DNA from 3 places in the Streptomyces sp. NPDC058045 genome. Region 3 is predicted to be linked to each of the others. Evidence: riboswitches for the same ligand, from Rfam matches in the RefSeq annotation. Region 3 holds a riboswitch; each other region holds the start of a gene.
What was found. A riboswitch is a leader RNA that binds a small molecule or an ion and turns the genes downstream of it on or off. The one in region 3 is predicted to bind cyclic di-AMP.
Positions count from the first base shown of each region.

Region 1: linked by a shared signal. The riboswitch ahead of ACFVST_RS08920 (transglycosylase family protein) and the one ahead of ACFVST_RS13870 (M23 family metallopeptidase) in region 3 are both predicted to bind cyclic di-AMP.
Region 2: linked by a shared signal. The riboswitch ahead of ACFVST_RS15995 (transglycosylase SLT domain-containing protein) and the one ahead of ACFVST_RS13870 (M23 family metallopeptidase) in region 3 are both predicted to bind cyclic di-AMP.

Region 1 is NZ_JBHVRR010000010.1:28,977-33,170, reverse strand. It holds gene ACFVST_RS08930 (cytochrome P450) at 1-1,012, shown strand, start outside; gene ACFVST_RS08925 (transglycosylase family protein) at 1,137-2,189, shown strand; cyclic di-AMP (ydaO/yuaA leader) riboswitch at 2,355-2,588, shown strand; gene ACFVST_RS08920 (transglycosylase family protein) at 2,593-3,294, shown strand; gene eno (phosphopyruvate hydratase) at 3,616-4,194, shown strand, end outside.
Region 2 is NZ_JBHVRR010000022.1:72,045-76,238, forward strand. It holds gene ACFVST_RS15990 (helix-turn-helix domain-containing protein) at 58-1,587, shown strand; gene ACFVST_RS15995 (transglycosylase SLT domain-containing protein) at 1,684-2,514, opposite strand; cyclic di-AMP (ydaO/yuaA leader) riboswitch at 2,519-2,673, opposite strand; gene ACFVST_RS16000 (NAD(P)H-dependent oxidoreductase) at 3,197-3,754, opposite strand; gene ACFVST_RS16005 (TetR/AcrR family transcriptional regulator) at 3,983-4,194, shown strand, end outside.
Region 3 is NZ_JBHVRR010000018.1:26,651-30,844, forward strand. It holds gene ACFVST_RS13860 (GNAT family N-acetyltransferase) at 1-876, opposite strand, end outside; gene ACFVST_RS13865 (HPr family phosphocarrier protein) at 1,034-1,315, shown strand; gene ACFVST_RS13870 (M23 family metallopeptidase) at 1,380-2,189, opposite strand; cyclic di-AMP (ydaO/yuaA leader) riboswitch at 2,203-2,356, opposite strand; gene ACFVST_RS13875 (M16 family metallopeptidase) at 2,575-3,957, opposite strand; gene ACFVST_RS13880 (M16 family metallopeptidase) at 3,984-4,194, opposite strand, start outside.

The DNA.
Region 1 (4,194 bases), on a different contig from region 3:
GATGACGCATCTGCTGAATATCGATCCGCCGGATCACACGCGGTTGCGTCGGCTGGTGTCGAAGGCGTTCACTCCTCGGCGGGTGGCTGAATTCGCGCCGCGAGTACAGGAGTTGACGGATGGTCTGATCGATGCTTTCGCGGTGCGGGGGGAGGCGGATCTTATTCATGAGTTTGCTTTTCCGCTGCCGATCTATGCGGTGTGCGATCTGCTGGGGGTGCCGCGGGAGGATCAGGATGACTTCCGTGACTGGGCGGGGATGATGATCCGCCATGGGAAGGGTCCGCGGGGTGGGGTGGCCAGGTCGGTGAAGAAGATGCGGGGGTATCTCGCTGAGTTGATTCACCGGAAGCGGGAGGATCCCGGTGACGATCTGATTTCTGGTCTGATCCGTGCTTCGGATCACGGGGAGCATCTCACCGAGAACGAGGCGGCGGCGATGGCGTTCATTCTGCTGTTCGCCGGTTTTGAGACGACGGTGAATCTCATCGGCAACGGGGTGTTCGCGTTGCTGACGCATCCGGAGCAGCGGGGGTTGTTGCAGTCGGCGCTGGTTTCCGGGGATGCGGGGGAGGCGTTGCTGGAGACGGGGGTCGAGGAACTGCTGCGTTTTGACGGGCCGGTGGAGATGGCGACGTGGCGTTTCGCGCGGGAGCCGTTGGTGCTGGGTGGGCAGCGTATTGCGGCGGGTGATCCGGTGTTGGTGGTGCTGGCTGCGGCGGATCGGGATCCGGAGCGGTTCGAGGGGCCTGAGTTGCTGGATCTGGCGCGGGTGGACAATCAGCATCTGGGATACGGGCACGGGATCCACTACTGCCTGGGGGCGCCGTTGGCGCGGTTGGAGGGCAGGGTGGCGTTGGGGACGTTGTTGCGGCGCCTTCCCGATCTGCGGTTGGCGGTGGATTTGTCCGATCTGCGGTGGCGGGGCGGGTTGATCATGCGGGGTTTGCGGACGTTGCCGGTGGAGTTCACACCGTCCGCTGGTCAGAGGGTTTCTGACGTGCCGTCATGAATGTGATGTGTGCGTTATCGCTGATGCATCGACTTGTGACAGGTGTTCGACCCGGCTACGTTCACTGGTGACCTGGGTGAGTTGTCGCCTTGGTTGTCACCTCTGTCACGCGAAAGGCAATCAGATGCTTTCCGGGAACGGTCGGCACCGCCGCCCCCGCCAGGCCCCTGCTCTCGTCGTCGCGGCGGGGGTGGCCGGCTCCGCCATCGCCATCCCGCTGCTGGGCGCCTCCGGCGCGCACGCGGCGACCGCTGCGACCTGGGATCGCCTCGCCGACTGTGAGAGCGGCGGATCGTGGAGTGCGAACGAGCACAACGGCTACTACGGGGGGCTTCAGCTTTCGCAGAAGGTGTGGGAGTCGTACGGCGGTCTTGATTTCGCGCCGCGGGCGGATCTGGCGAGCCGGTCTCAGCAGATAGCCGTGGCGCAGAAGGTGCTGGCCGACAAGGGGCCGCAGGCGTGGCCGAGTTGTGCGCTGGTGCCGGGGCTCGGCAAGATCGCTGGGGGCGTGGGGGTGGACCCGGGCGCCACCGCCGAGTCCGCTTCGCCCAGTTCGTCCGCTTCCCCCGAGACGTCAGGAGGTTCCGGCGGCTCCGATGACTCCGGTACCGCCAGCGACAAGCCTGAAGCCTCCGGATCGCCGGACTCGTCCCAGTTGCCCGACTCATCCCCCTCGCCGGACTCCTCCGGCTCCACCGATGCCGCCGACCCCGCGGGCTCCTCCACTCCGTCCACCGGTTCCGCAGACAAGAACCACCGCGAAGGCGACACTTCCGACAACTCTCGCCCCGCGGACGGCACTTCGGCCGCGCCCACCGAATCCGCCCCCGCCGAATCCGCCCACCCCTCCGGCGGCCCCACGTCCGCCGACCCGGCCGGTTCCGGCCGCCACCGCGGTGGCGCCGCCGACGAGGGCGGGGCCCGCGACTCGTCCGGCCGCCACGCCTCCCGTGACCAGGCGCATGGCGAGGGAACGGGTGAAACGGATGAAGGGGACGGAACGTACAAGGTGCGTCCCGGGGACACGTTGTGGGCCATCGCGGGTGACCACGGGGTCGAGGGCGGATGGTCCGCGCTGTATGAGCGGAACGAGGGAATCGTGGGGAGCGATCCGGACCTGATCGTGCCTGGCCAGACCCTTGATCTTCGTCTTGAATCGGGCGAAACGCAGCGGTAGTTCGCCACTGGATGCCCGTTTTGGGATCGGTGAGAGATGAGTCTCAGAAGCCCTGATCGTCTTTGAATTTCCCGCCCCGGGCTGCTTACGGTCGAGACCGCTCGCCACCGCGGGCACCCTCGGACGCCCCGCCGAATCCTGCCGGCGTCCGAACGGGAACAGTCGTCGCGTCAAGCGCCGAAGGCAGGAGCGGGGGACCCAAGGTAAGTGCCGGGCCCGGCCGTTGGAGGGCTGAGCGGAGACGCGCAGCCGCCCGACGGAAGGTCAGGTCCGGCTGGGGGTGAAGCCGTGCGCCAGGTCGCACGGCCGGGCAATCCTCCCGGTGGCTCGGAAGCGAGCCCGGGAGACCCACCGGCCCGAACCCGACAGCTCACCTCGCAGGCGTCGGTGAGGGGATCACTTCATGCTGCGTTCCAAGGGCAAGCACCGCCGTCCTTCGAAGACCACCCGGGTCGCCGCGCTCGTCGGTGTCACCGGTGCCGCCGTGGCCGTGCCGCTGATGGCCGCCGGTTCGGCCTCCGCCGCCACCGCCTCCGAGTGGGACCAGGTCGCCCAGTGCGAATCCGGCGGCAACTGGTCGATCAACACCGGCAACGGCTTCTACGGCGGCCTGCAGTTCACCAGCTCCACCTGGGCCGCGTACGGCGGCACCCAGTACGCGCCGCGTGCCGACCAGGCCACCAAGGCGCAGCAGATCGCCGTCGGTGAGAAGGTCCTCGCTGGTCAGGGCAAGGGCGCCTGGCCGAACTGCGGTACCGGCCTGTCCAGCACCCCGTACGGCGGCGGTTCGCAGCAGGCGCCCAAGCCGCAGGCGCCGCAGCAGCAGGCCCCGAAGCAGGAGCAGACCCGCCCGGCGGCGCCGAAGCACGCGGACCGCTCCGAGCACCGTGCGGCGCCCAGCCAGAAGAAGACCGTCGAGACCCCGACCGGCAAGAAGGTCAAGAAGGGCGACGGCGAGTACAAGGTGAAGAAGGGCGACACCCTCAGCAAGATCGCCAAGGCGCACCATGTCGAGGGCGGCTGGCAGAAGCTGTTCAAGCTGAACGACGACATCATCGACGACGCCGACTTCATCTACCCGGGCCAGCAGCTCCACCTGAGCTGAACCACCCCGCGGCGCACTCCATGACCGGCCCTCGCCCCGGCGCGTGACACCCCCCGCACGTGCCGGGGCGAGGCCGTCCGTGTGCGCGCCCCCGCCCCTGCGCCACCAGTCGGAGAGCGCCCGGAATCCAGCCGGACGCCGGTCGGGAAGCGGCCGGAAACCATGTGGACTTTGCCCTGGTTCCGGATCATTCGGGCCTGATTTCGTCCCAGGGGACGGGCGGGCGGCGGACCGACCGCCGCGGGCCGGTTAGGCTCGTGCCGCGGGGCGAGGGCGATCCGGCTCCGACCCCGCACCTCCAGCGTCACATCCCAGAAGGAGATGCTCGTGCCGTCCATCGACGTCGTCGTAGCCCGGGAAATCCTGGACTCCCGAGGCAACCCCACGGTCGAGGTCGAGGTCGGCCTCGACGACGGCAGCACCGGCCGTGCCGCCGTCCCGTCCGGTGCCTCCACCGGTGCCTTCGAGGCCGTCGAGCTCCGCGACGGCGACCCCAACCGCTACCAGGGCAAGGGCGTCGAGAAGGCCGTCCTGGCCGTCATCGAGCAGATCGGCCCGGAGCTGGTCGGCTACGACGCCACCGAGCAGCGCCTGATCGACCAGGCGATGTTCGACCTGGACGCCACCGACAACAAGGGCTCCCTCGGCGCCAACGCCATCCTCGGCGTCTCGCTTGCCGTGGCGCACGCCGCCTCCGAGGCCAGCGACCTGCCGCTGTTCCGCTACCTCGGCGGCCCCAACGCGCACCTGCTGCCGGTGCCGATGATGAACATCCTCAACGGCGGTTCGCACGCGGACTCCAACGTCGACATCCAGGAGTTCATGATCGCGCCGATCGGCGCCGAGTCCTTCTCCGAGGCGCTGCGCTGGGGCGCCGAGGTGTACCACACCCTCAAGAAG
Region 2 (4,194 bases), on a different contig from region 3:
CGCCGGGACGGGAGTGGGGCAGCGGTGGACGGCGGCGGGACGCGGCACGGCGGTGGCATGGACGCCGCCGGGTACGGCGGGCGCCGTGCCGAGGACCTGCTCCGGATGAACCGGCTGGCCCGCTCCGGCGGCAGCAAGGGACTCCTGGACTGGCTGGTCCGGCGCACCGGCGGCTGGGCCGCACTGCTCACCCCCGACGGCCGGGAACTCGCCCGGCATCCCCCGCACGACCGGGCCGAGGACGGGAAGGCGGCGGAACTGGCCGCGGCCGCCGCCCGCCGGCTCACCGACCGCGGACTGCGTTCCGTCTCCCTCGGCGGTGGCGGCCGCACCGCCTTCCTGCTGCCGCTGGACGCGGCCGCCGACCCGGACACCGGCGCCCCGCTGCTCGCCCTGGTGATCGGCACCCCGATACCGGCGGGGCTTCCCGTACTGCTGGCCGATCTCACCGTGCCGCTGGGACTGTGCTGGACCAGCGAGCGCGCCCAGGAGCAGCGGCACCGGGTCGAACTCGCCGAGGCCCGCAACCGCGAGGCCGTCCTGCACCTCCTGATGACCGGCCAACTCTCCGCCGCCCGCCGCATAGCGGGCGCCCTCCGCCCCCAACTCCCCGACCACGCCGCGCTGTACGTGGTGCGCTGCCCGCAGCCGCGGCGGGACGCGGTGATCGAGGTGTGCCGGCGGCTGTGGCAGGGCCGGGCCTGGGTGGTGCGCTGCCCCGTCTACTCCCACCATGTGATCGTCATCGCCCCCTCGCCGCCCGACCGGGCCGCGGAACCACTGGACGCGGAGATCACCGAGGAGGCCGCGGACTGCGTGGTCGGGGTCAGCCACCCGGTGCCGCTGGTCGACATCGCCACCGGCTACGCGCAGGCCTTCCACGCGCTGGCGGTCGCCGGTGAACAGGCCGGGCGGCGGGCCCGGTTCGGCAGCGGCGGCGATCCCGCGCTGCTCGTCGGGGCGGCCGGCTCGCGCTGGGCGGACGAGCTGCTGGCCCCGCTGCGCGACCATGTGCCGCGGCGTGGCCAGGACCCCGACGGGCAGGAGTTGGCGGCCACCCTCTCCTCGTGGCTGTCGTTCTCCTCCCGCGCGGTCCGCCAGCTGAAGATCCACCGCAACACACTGGCGGTACGGCTGCGGCTGGTGGAGGAGCTGGTCGGGCTGGACCTGGCGCGGCTCGGCGACCAGGCGGCGCTGGCCCTCGCCCTCCGGATCCGCGCCACCCCGGGCAGACCCCACCCCGCCACCGCCGGCGACGGGCCCGCGCCGGTCCTGGACGATCTGCTGGCCCGCCCCGAGTTCGCCGCCTGGGCCGCGGAGGAACTGCGGCCGCTCGACGAGCCCGCCGGGGCCGCACTGGCCGCCACCCTGCACTCCTGGCTCCGCCACAGTGCCCATCTGCCGTCCACCGCCGCCGAGTTGGGCATCTCCGTGCCCGGCGCCCGCAAGCGCCTCACCCGGCTGGAGGCGCTGCTGGAACGCTCGCTGCTGCACAGTCCGAGCGCCCGCCACGACCTGTGGCTGGCCTGCCGGGCCCTCGATCTCGCCCGCCCCGCCACCGGCCGGACCGCGCCCCCGGGACCCTGACGACGATCGGCGCCCCCTTCACCGCCGCGTGTGCCGCGGTGGGAAGGGGGCGCCGGTCGGGCGAGGGGACGCCGGTTACTGCCGTCAACGGGCCTGTCAGTAGGGGCCGTTGACGTTGTCGATGGAGCCGTAGCGGTCGGCGGCGTAGTTGCACGCGGCCACGATGTTGGCCACCGGGTCGTAGCTGTTCAGGGAGGTGCCCGGCACGTGGTACGCCTGGAAGGTCGGGTCGATCACCTGGAGCAGGCCCTTGGAGGGCGTGCCCTTCGCGGCGTTGGAGTCCCAGTTGTTGATCGCCATCGGATTACCGGCGGACTCGCGGATGATATTGCGGTAAATGCCGTTGTAGGAACCGGGAATGCCATGCTGCGCCATGACATCCAGGGATTCCCGGATCCAGCCGTCGAGGTTGTTGCTGTAGGTCTTCGCGGCAGCGGTGACGACCTTGCTCTTCGTGGCGGTGCGCGGGGCGCGCCGTTCGGAGCGGTTGGCGCGGTTCTTGGCGGCGGAACGCTCGGCCTTCGCGGAGCTTTCGGCCTTCTTCGGGGCGGACTTTCCGGCGCTGGGCGCGGCGGCCTTCCCACCGATCGTCAGCTTGAGTCCGGGGTGAATGAGGTTCGGATTTCCGCCGACCGCACGGCGGTTGTCCTCGTACAGCTTGTGCCAGCCGCCGCGTACCGAGTGCTTGTGGGCGATCTTCGAAAGCGAATCGCCGTGCACCACCGCGTAGATGGTGCCGGCGGACTTCGCCGCGGCGGTGTGGGCCGCGGTGTGCTTGACGCTGACCTGCGGTGCGGACGGGGTGGCGGATGCCGTGTCGACGGTGACCAGCGGCAGGACGAGTGCGGCACCACCGGTGCCGGCGACGGCCAGGGTGCGCTTCAGCGAACGGATCCCGGCACGGCGGTGCTTACCCTTTGCGGGCATGGCGAATTCCTCTCCGGCGCCTGCGAGGTGAGCTGTCGGGTTCGGGCTGGAGATGCCCGGCCGTATGGACGCACACGGCTTCACCCCAAGCCGTTCCGCAATAGAACGGCGACTTACCTGGTTCCCCCGCTCCTGCCCGTAAGTGATCGGTTACGGATTCCGGTCGGCGGCAGGATTAGGCGTTCCGTCCGGAGTTCCGTGACCGTAAGCGAGACCGATCCGGGCGAACAAGTCCTGAATTCGCAGCACAATGCGCGGCAATGATCCAAAAAGGAAAGATCGCTTTTTCCACTTCCGGGCACTTGCTTCAACTTTGCATCCGGGAAAGGAAGATGACGGCCCGCCGATTCCACCACCCCTCGACCACCGCCCACTCCCCCGTGACCCATCTCACGACCCCGACCAACACCGCGCATCACCCAACAACGGCCATGAGCCCACAAGTTACCCGGATAACCCAGACTGCACACTTACCCCATCAATGCCCTAAAACGCCCATACAACGCATAGCCTGACATGGCACATGTAATCGCACGCAACGGGGCCGCGTCCCCGAAGCCGCCCTGCCGGTACGGGTGTTCATGTAGGCCGCACCGGGAGCAAAAACCCGTTGCGCCCCTCCCGGGCAGGGAGGGGCGCAACGGTTACGGATGCCGGATACGGAGTCCGGATGCCGGGCCGGTCAGGCGGCCGCTTCGGCCTTTTCGGTGATGTGGCGCAGGACCTCGGTGAGGCCGGTCACCACCTCGGCGTCGTCGCCGGGGTGGAGTTCGGCGAAGCGGGTCACCGAGCCGGGGATGGACAGCTTGGCGCCCTCCAGCACATGCGCACCGGCCACCCCCAGCGACTTGCGGGCGTCGTCCTGCGCCCACACCCCGCCGTACTGGCCGAAGGCGGTGCCGACGACGGCGGCCGGGAGACCGCTGAGGGCGCCGGCGCCGAAGGGGCGGGACAGCCAGTCGATGGCGTTCTTGAGCACGGCGGGCATGGTGCCGTTGTACTCGGGGGTGAAGAGCAGGACGGCGTCGGCCCGACCGGCGGCCTCACGCAGCTTGGCGGCGGCGGCCGGGACGCTGCCCTCGATGTCGATGTCCTCGTTGTAGAAGGGCAGTTCGGCCAGGCCCTCGTAGAGGGAGATGTCGACGCCCTCGGGCGCGTTCTTGACGGCGGTCTCGGCGAACTGGCGGTTGTGGGAGCCGGCGCGGAGGCTGCCGACGAGCGCGAGGATGCGTATGGACATGGGGGGACTCCTGAAGGCAAGGGCGTCATCGATACGCGCGGGGGCGTCCGAGGACGGATCGGTGGGTAGGGCGGTAGGGCGGTGGAGCGTGCGGATAAGGGGACTGCGGTACGACGGGCGGGCCGTCCCCGGGGCGACGGCTACCAACCGGACCGAGGTCCGTTTAAAGTTGTAGCACCTATCCGGACCACGGTCCACTTAATCCCGGAAAGACGTTACGCTGGGTTCATGACCGGCCTCCCACCGCCCCCGCCCGGGTCCGGCGCCGCACCGTCCGGCCTCCCCGTGATCCCGCCCGGCGGCGAGAGCCCGTTGCGCGCGGACGCCGCCCGCAACCGCAGCCGCCTGCTGGAGGCCGCGTCCCGACTGGTCACGGAACACGGCGCCGCCCAGCTCACCATGGACGCCGTGGCCACCGCGGCCTGCGTCGGCAAGGGCAC
Region 3 (4,194 bases):
CTCGGTGACGACCTGGGGGACCTGTGCCGCGGGGACGGCGAGGACCGCGAGGTCGACCCGGTCGGTGATCTCGCCGAGGGAGCGGTGGGCGGGGACCCCGTCCAGTGCGGTGCGGTCCGGTTCGAAGGCGCGGTTGACGGCGTGGAGGCGGCCGGTGAAGCCGGCGGTGCGGAGGTTGTCGAGGACGCTGCGGCCGACGCCGCCGGGGGCCCGGCCGGTGCCGATCACCGCGACCGAGCCGGGGCGCAGCAGACGCTGCACCGAGCGGGCCTCGGCGCGCTGCTCGCGGGCGTGCTGCACGGCGAGCGAGGCCTCGGTGGGTTCCAGGTCGAACTCCAGCCGCACCACGCCGTCTTCGAAGCTGCGCTGCTGCCGGTAGCCCGCGTCGGTGAAGACCTTGACCATCTTGATGTTGCTGGGCAGCACCTCTGCGGCGAAGCGGCGGATGCCGCGTTCCCGGGCCACCGCGGCGATGTGCTCCAGCAGTGCGGAGGCGACCCCGCGGCCCTGGTGGGCGTCCTGCACCAGGAAGGCGACCTCGGCCTCGTCGGCGGGTGCGGCGGCGGGCCGGCCCCGGGCGTCGATGCGGTCGTAGCGGACGGTGGCGATGAACTCGCCGCTGACGGTGGCCGCGAGGCCCACCCGGTCCACGTAGTCGTGGTGGGTGAAGCGGTGCACGTCCTTGTCGGAGAGCCGCGGGTAGGGCGCGAAGAAGCGGAGGTACTTCGACTCGTCCGAGACCTGTTCGTAGAAGTCGGTCAGATGCTCGGCGTCGTCAGGGGTGATGGGCCTGATCCGTGCGGTGCCGCCGTCGCGCAGCACCACATCGGCCTCCCAGTGGTCGGGGTAGGCGTGCCGGTCCGACGGGGTCTGCATGGGGCCCAGGGTACGGGTAGCGGTGCCGGCCCGGGGGGGCGCAGGCTTGGGCTGCACACCGGGCGCGGGGCTATGGCGGGCGGCTATTCTCCGGGTACCGCAGACGGTATGCAACACTGGTCTAGACAACTTTGCGACACCTGAAGGGCAGCATCACATGGCTGAGCGCCGCGTCAACGTCGGCTGGGCCGAGGGTCTTCACGCCCGCCCCGCCTCCCTCTTCGTCCGTGCCGCCGCGGCCTCGGGCGTTCCCGTCACCATCGCCAAGGCCGGGGGCGCACCGGTCAACGCCGCGTCGATGCTCGCGGTGCTGAGCCTGGGTGCCCAGGGCGGCGAGGAGATCCTGCTGGCCTCGGACGCCGAGGGTGCGGAGGTCGCGCTGGACCGTCTGGCCAAGCTGGTCGCGGAGGGTCTGGAGGAGCTGCCCGAGACCGTCTGAGGCCGCCCTGCACAGGTGTGAAGCCCCGACTCGGTCGAGTCGGGGCTTCACCGTGCGGGGACGGTCAGACGCTGAGGCCGTGCGAGCGGAGGTAGGTCAGCGGGTTGATGTCGGAGCCGTAGTCCGGGCCGGTGCGGGCCTCGAAGTGGAGGTGCGGGCCGGTCACATTGCCGGTGGCGCCGGAGAGCCCGAGCTGCCGGCCGGGTGTCACGGTCTGCCCGACCGAGACGCCGATGGACGAGAGGTGTCCGTACTGGGTGTAGGTGCCGTCGTGCATCCGCAGCACCACGTTGTTGCCGTAGGCGCCGCCCCAGCCGGCCTCGACCACGGTGCCGGAGCCGACCGCGTGCACCGGGGTGCCGGTGGCGGCGTGGAAGTCGATACCGGTGTGGCTGCCGGAGGACCACAGGGAACTGCCGGCGTGGTAGCCGGTGGAGACATAGGAGCCGGTGATCGGCAGGACATAGCTGCCCAGGCGCTTGCGCTCGGCGGCGCGAGCGGCCCGCTCCTTCGCCTCGCGGGCCTTCTTCGCCTTGGCCGCGCGGATCTTCTTCGCCTTCGCCTCGGCGGTCCGTTTGGCCTCGGCGGCGTGCCGCTGGGCGTCCCGCTCCGCCTTCGCCAGAGCGGCGGAGACCTCGGCGGCCTCCTGCTGCGCGGCGGCCTGGTCGTCGATCTGAGCGGCCATCGACTGGCCGAGGTCCACGGCGCGGATGAGTCCGGTGTCCCGGGTGCCTTCGTCGGCGGCGAGCGCGGGTCCGGCGAGCGTGCCGACGACGCCGGTGGTGGTGAGCGCGGCGATGCCGGCGGCCTGCGCGGTGCTGCGGTTGAGGCGGCTGGGCCGTCTGTGCTTCCCGGTGGCACGGGTGAACGCCATGGGGCGATGTCGTCCTTTCCTTCCCTGTCGCCTACCGGGTTAGCTGACGGGTTCGGAGCAGGAAGGTCTCCTACGGGCCCTGGCACGGCGCCCGATTCACCCCGGGGGGACTGGTGGGTCCCCGGCTCCCCCGGTTCACACTTCGGGGGACTCGGCGATGGCTGCCCGGTGCCGCGGGCGCGGCGTACTGCCTGACGAACAGCCGGACCGACGCTAAACGGGACAACTCCCGGGCAACAAACGGATCACCGCTTTTGAGGCGTATGCCACAGACAGATGGGCAACGTCCGTACTAATTCGGACATGTGAGGGGACATCGGTTTCCGAGACGCGCCACCGCCCGCACCGCTGAGGGTGCGGGCGGGGCACGTGCCGGGAGGCGTGGTCAGCCGGTGACCACGGACACCTCGCCGATGCCGAGCGCCCGTACCGGCTCGGCGATCTGCTCGGCGTCGCCCACCAGGACCGTCACCAGCCGGTCCACGGGGAAGGCGCTGACCACCGCGGCGGTGGACTCCACCGTGCCGGTGTCCGCGAGCCGCTGGTAGAGCCGGCCCTGGTAGTCGTCCGGCAGCCCCTGCTCGACCTGCTCCGCGAGCGTCGAGGCGACAGCCGCCGCCGTCTCGTACTTGAGCGGGGCGACCCCCACCAGATTCTGGACCGCGACATCGCGCTCCGCGTCGGTGAGGCCGTCCGCGGCCAGGGTGCGCAGCACCTGCCAGAGGTCGCCCAGCGCGGGCCCGGTGGAGCCCGTGTCGACCGAGCCGGAGATGGCGAGCATCGCCGCACCGCCCGTGCTCCCCTCCGCGGACGGCGCGGTGGACCGCAGCACCTGCCCGAAGGCCCGCACCCCGTAGGTGTAGCCCTTCTCCTCGCGCAGCACCCGGTCCAGCCGGGACGTCAGGGTGCCGCCCAGGCAGTAGGTGCCGAGGACCTGCGCGGGCCAGACCCGGTCGTGCCGGTCGGCGCCGATCCGGCCGATGAGCAGCTGGGTCTGGACGGCGCCAGGGCGGTCCACGATGACCACCCGGCCGGTGTCGTCGGCGCTGATCGGCGGCGCGGGGCGGGCCGGCGCGGTGTCCCCGGTCCAGGCGCCGAGCGTGTCGGCGAGGATCGCGTCCAGATCGGTGGCGGCCAGATCGCCGACCACGACGACGGTGGCGGTGGCCGGCCGCACATGCTTCTCGTAGAAGGCGCGGACCGCGGAGGCGTCGATGCCCTCGACGGTCTCCTCGGTGCCCTGGCGGGGCCGCGACATCCGGGAGTCGGCGGGGAAGAGGCGGCGGGACAGCTCCTTGGCGGCGCGGCGGGCCGGGTTGGCCGTCTCGTGCGGGATCTCGTCCAGGCGGTTGCGTACCAGGCGCTCGACCTCGCTGTCGTCGAAGGCGGGGGCGCGCAGCGCGTCGGCGAGCAGGCCGAGGGCCTTCGGCAGCCGGGAGACGGGCACTTCGAGGGAGAGGCGCACCCCCGGGTGGTCGGCGTGGGCGTCGAACGTGGCGCCGCAGCGCTCCAGTTCGGCGGCGAAGTCCTCCGCGGAGTGCTTGTCGGTGCCCTCGGAGAAGGCGCGCGCCATGATCGTCGCCACTCCGTCCAGACCGGCCGGCTCGGCGTCCAGCGGGCTGTCCAGCAGCACCTCCACGGCGACCACCTGCTGTCCCGGGCGGTGGCAGCGCAGCACGGTGAGGCCGTTGTCCAGGGTGGCGCGCTCGGGCGCGGGGAACGCCCAGGGCCTGGCCTCGCCCGGCTCCGGCTGCGGGTGGAACTCCATGGCGACTGCGGGTGCGGTCTGCTCGGTCACTTCGCCGCCTCGTTTTCCAGCTCGGTTTCCTGCTCGATTTCCTGCTCGTTCTCTTCGCCGGCGGGGATGACGGGCTCGTACACCAGGACCGCGCGGTTGTCGGGGCGCAGCCGGGCGCGGGCGATGTCGCGCACCTCGTCCGCGGTGATGTCCAGGACGCGCCGCACCGCGGTGAGCGCGAGCTGCGGATCGCCGAACAGGACGGCG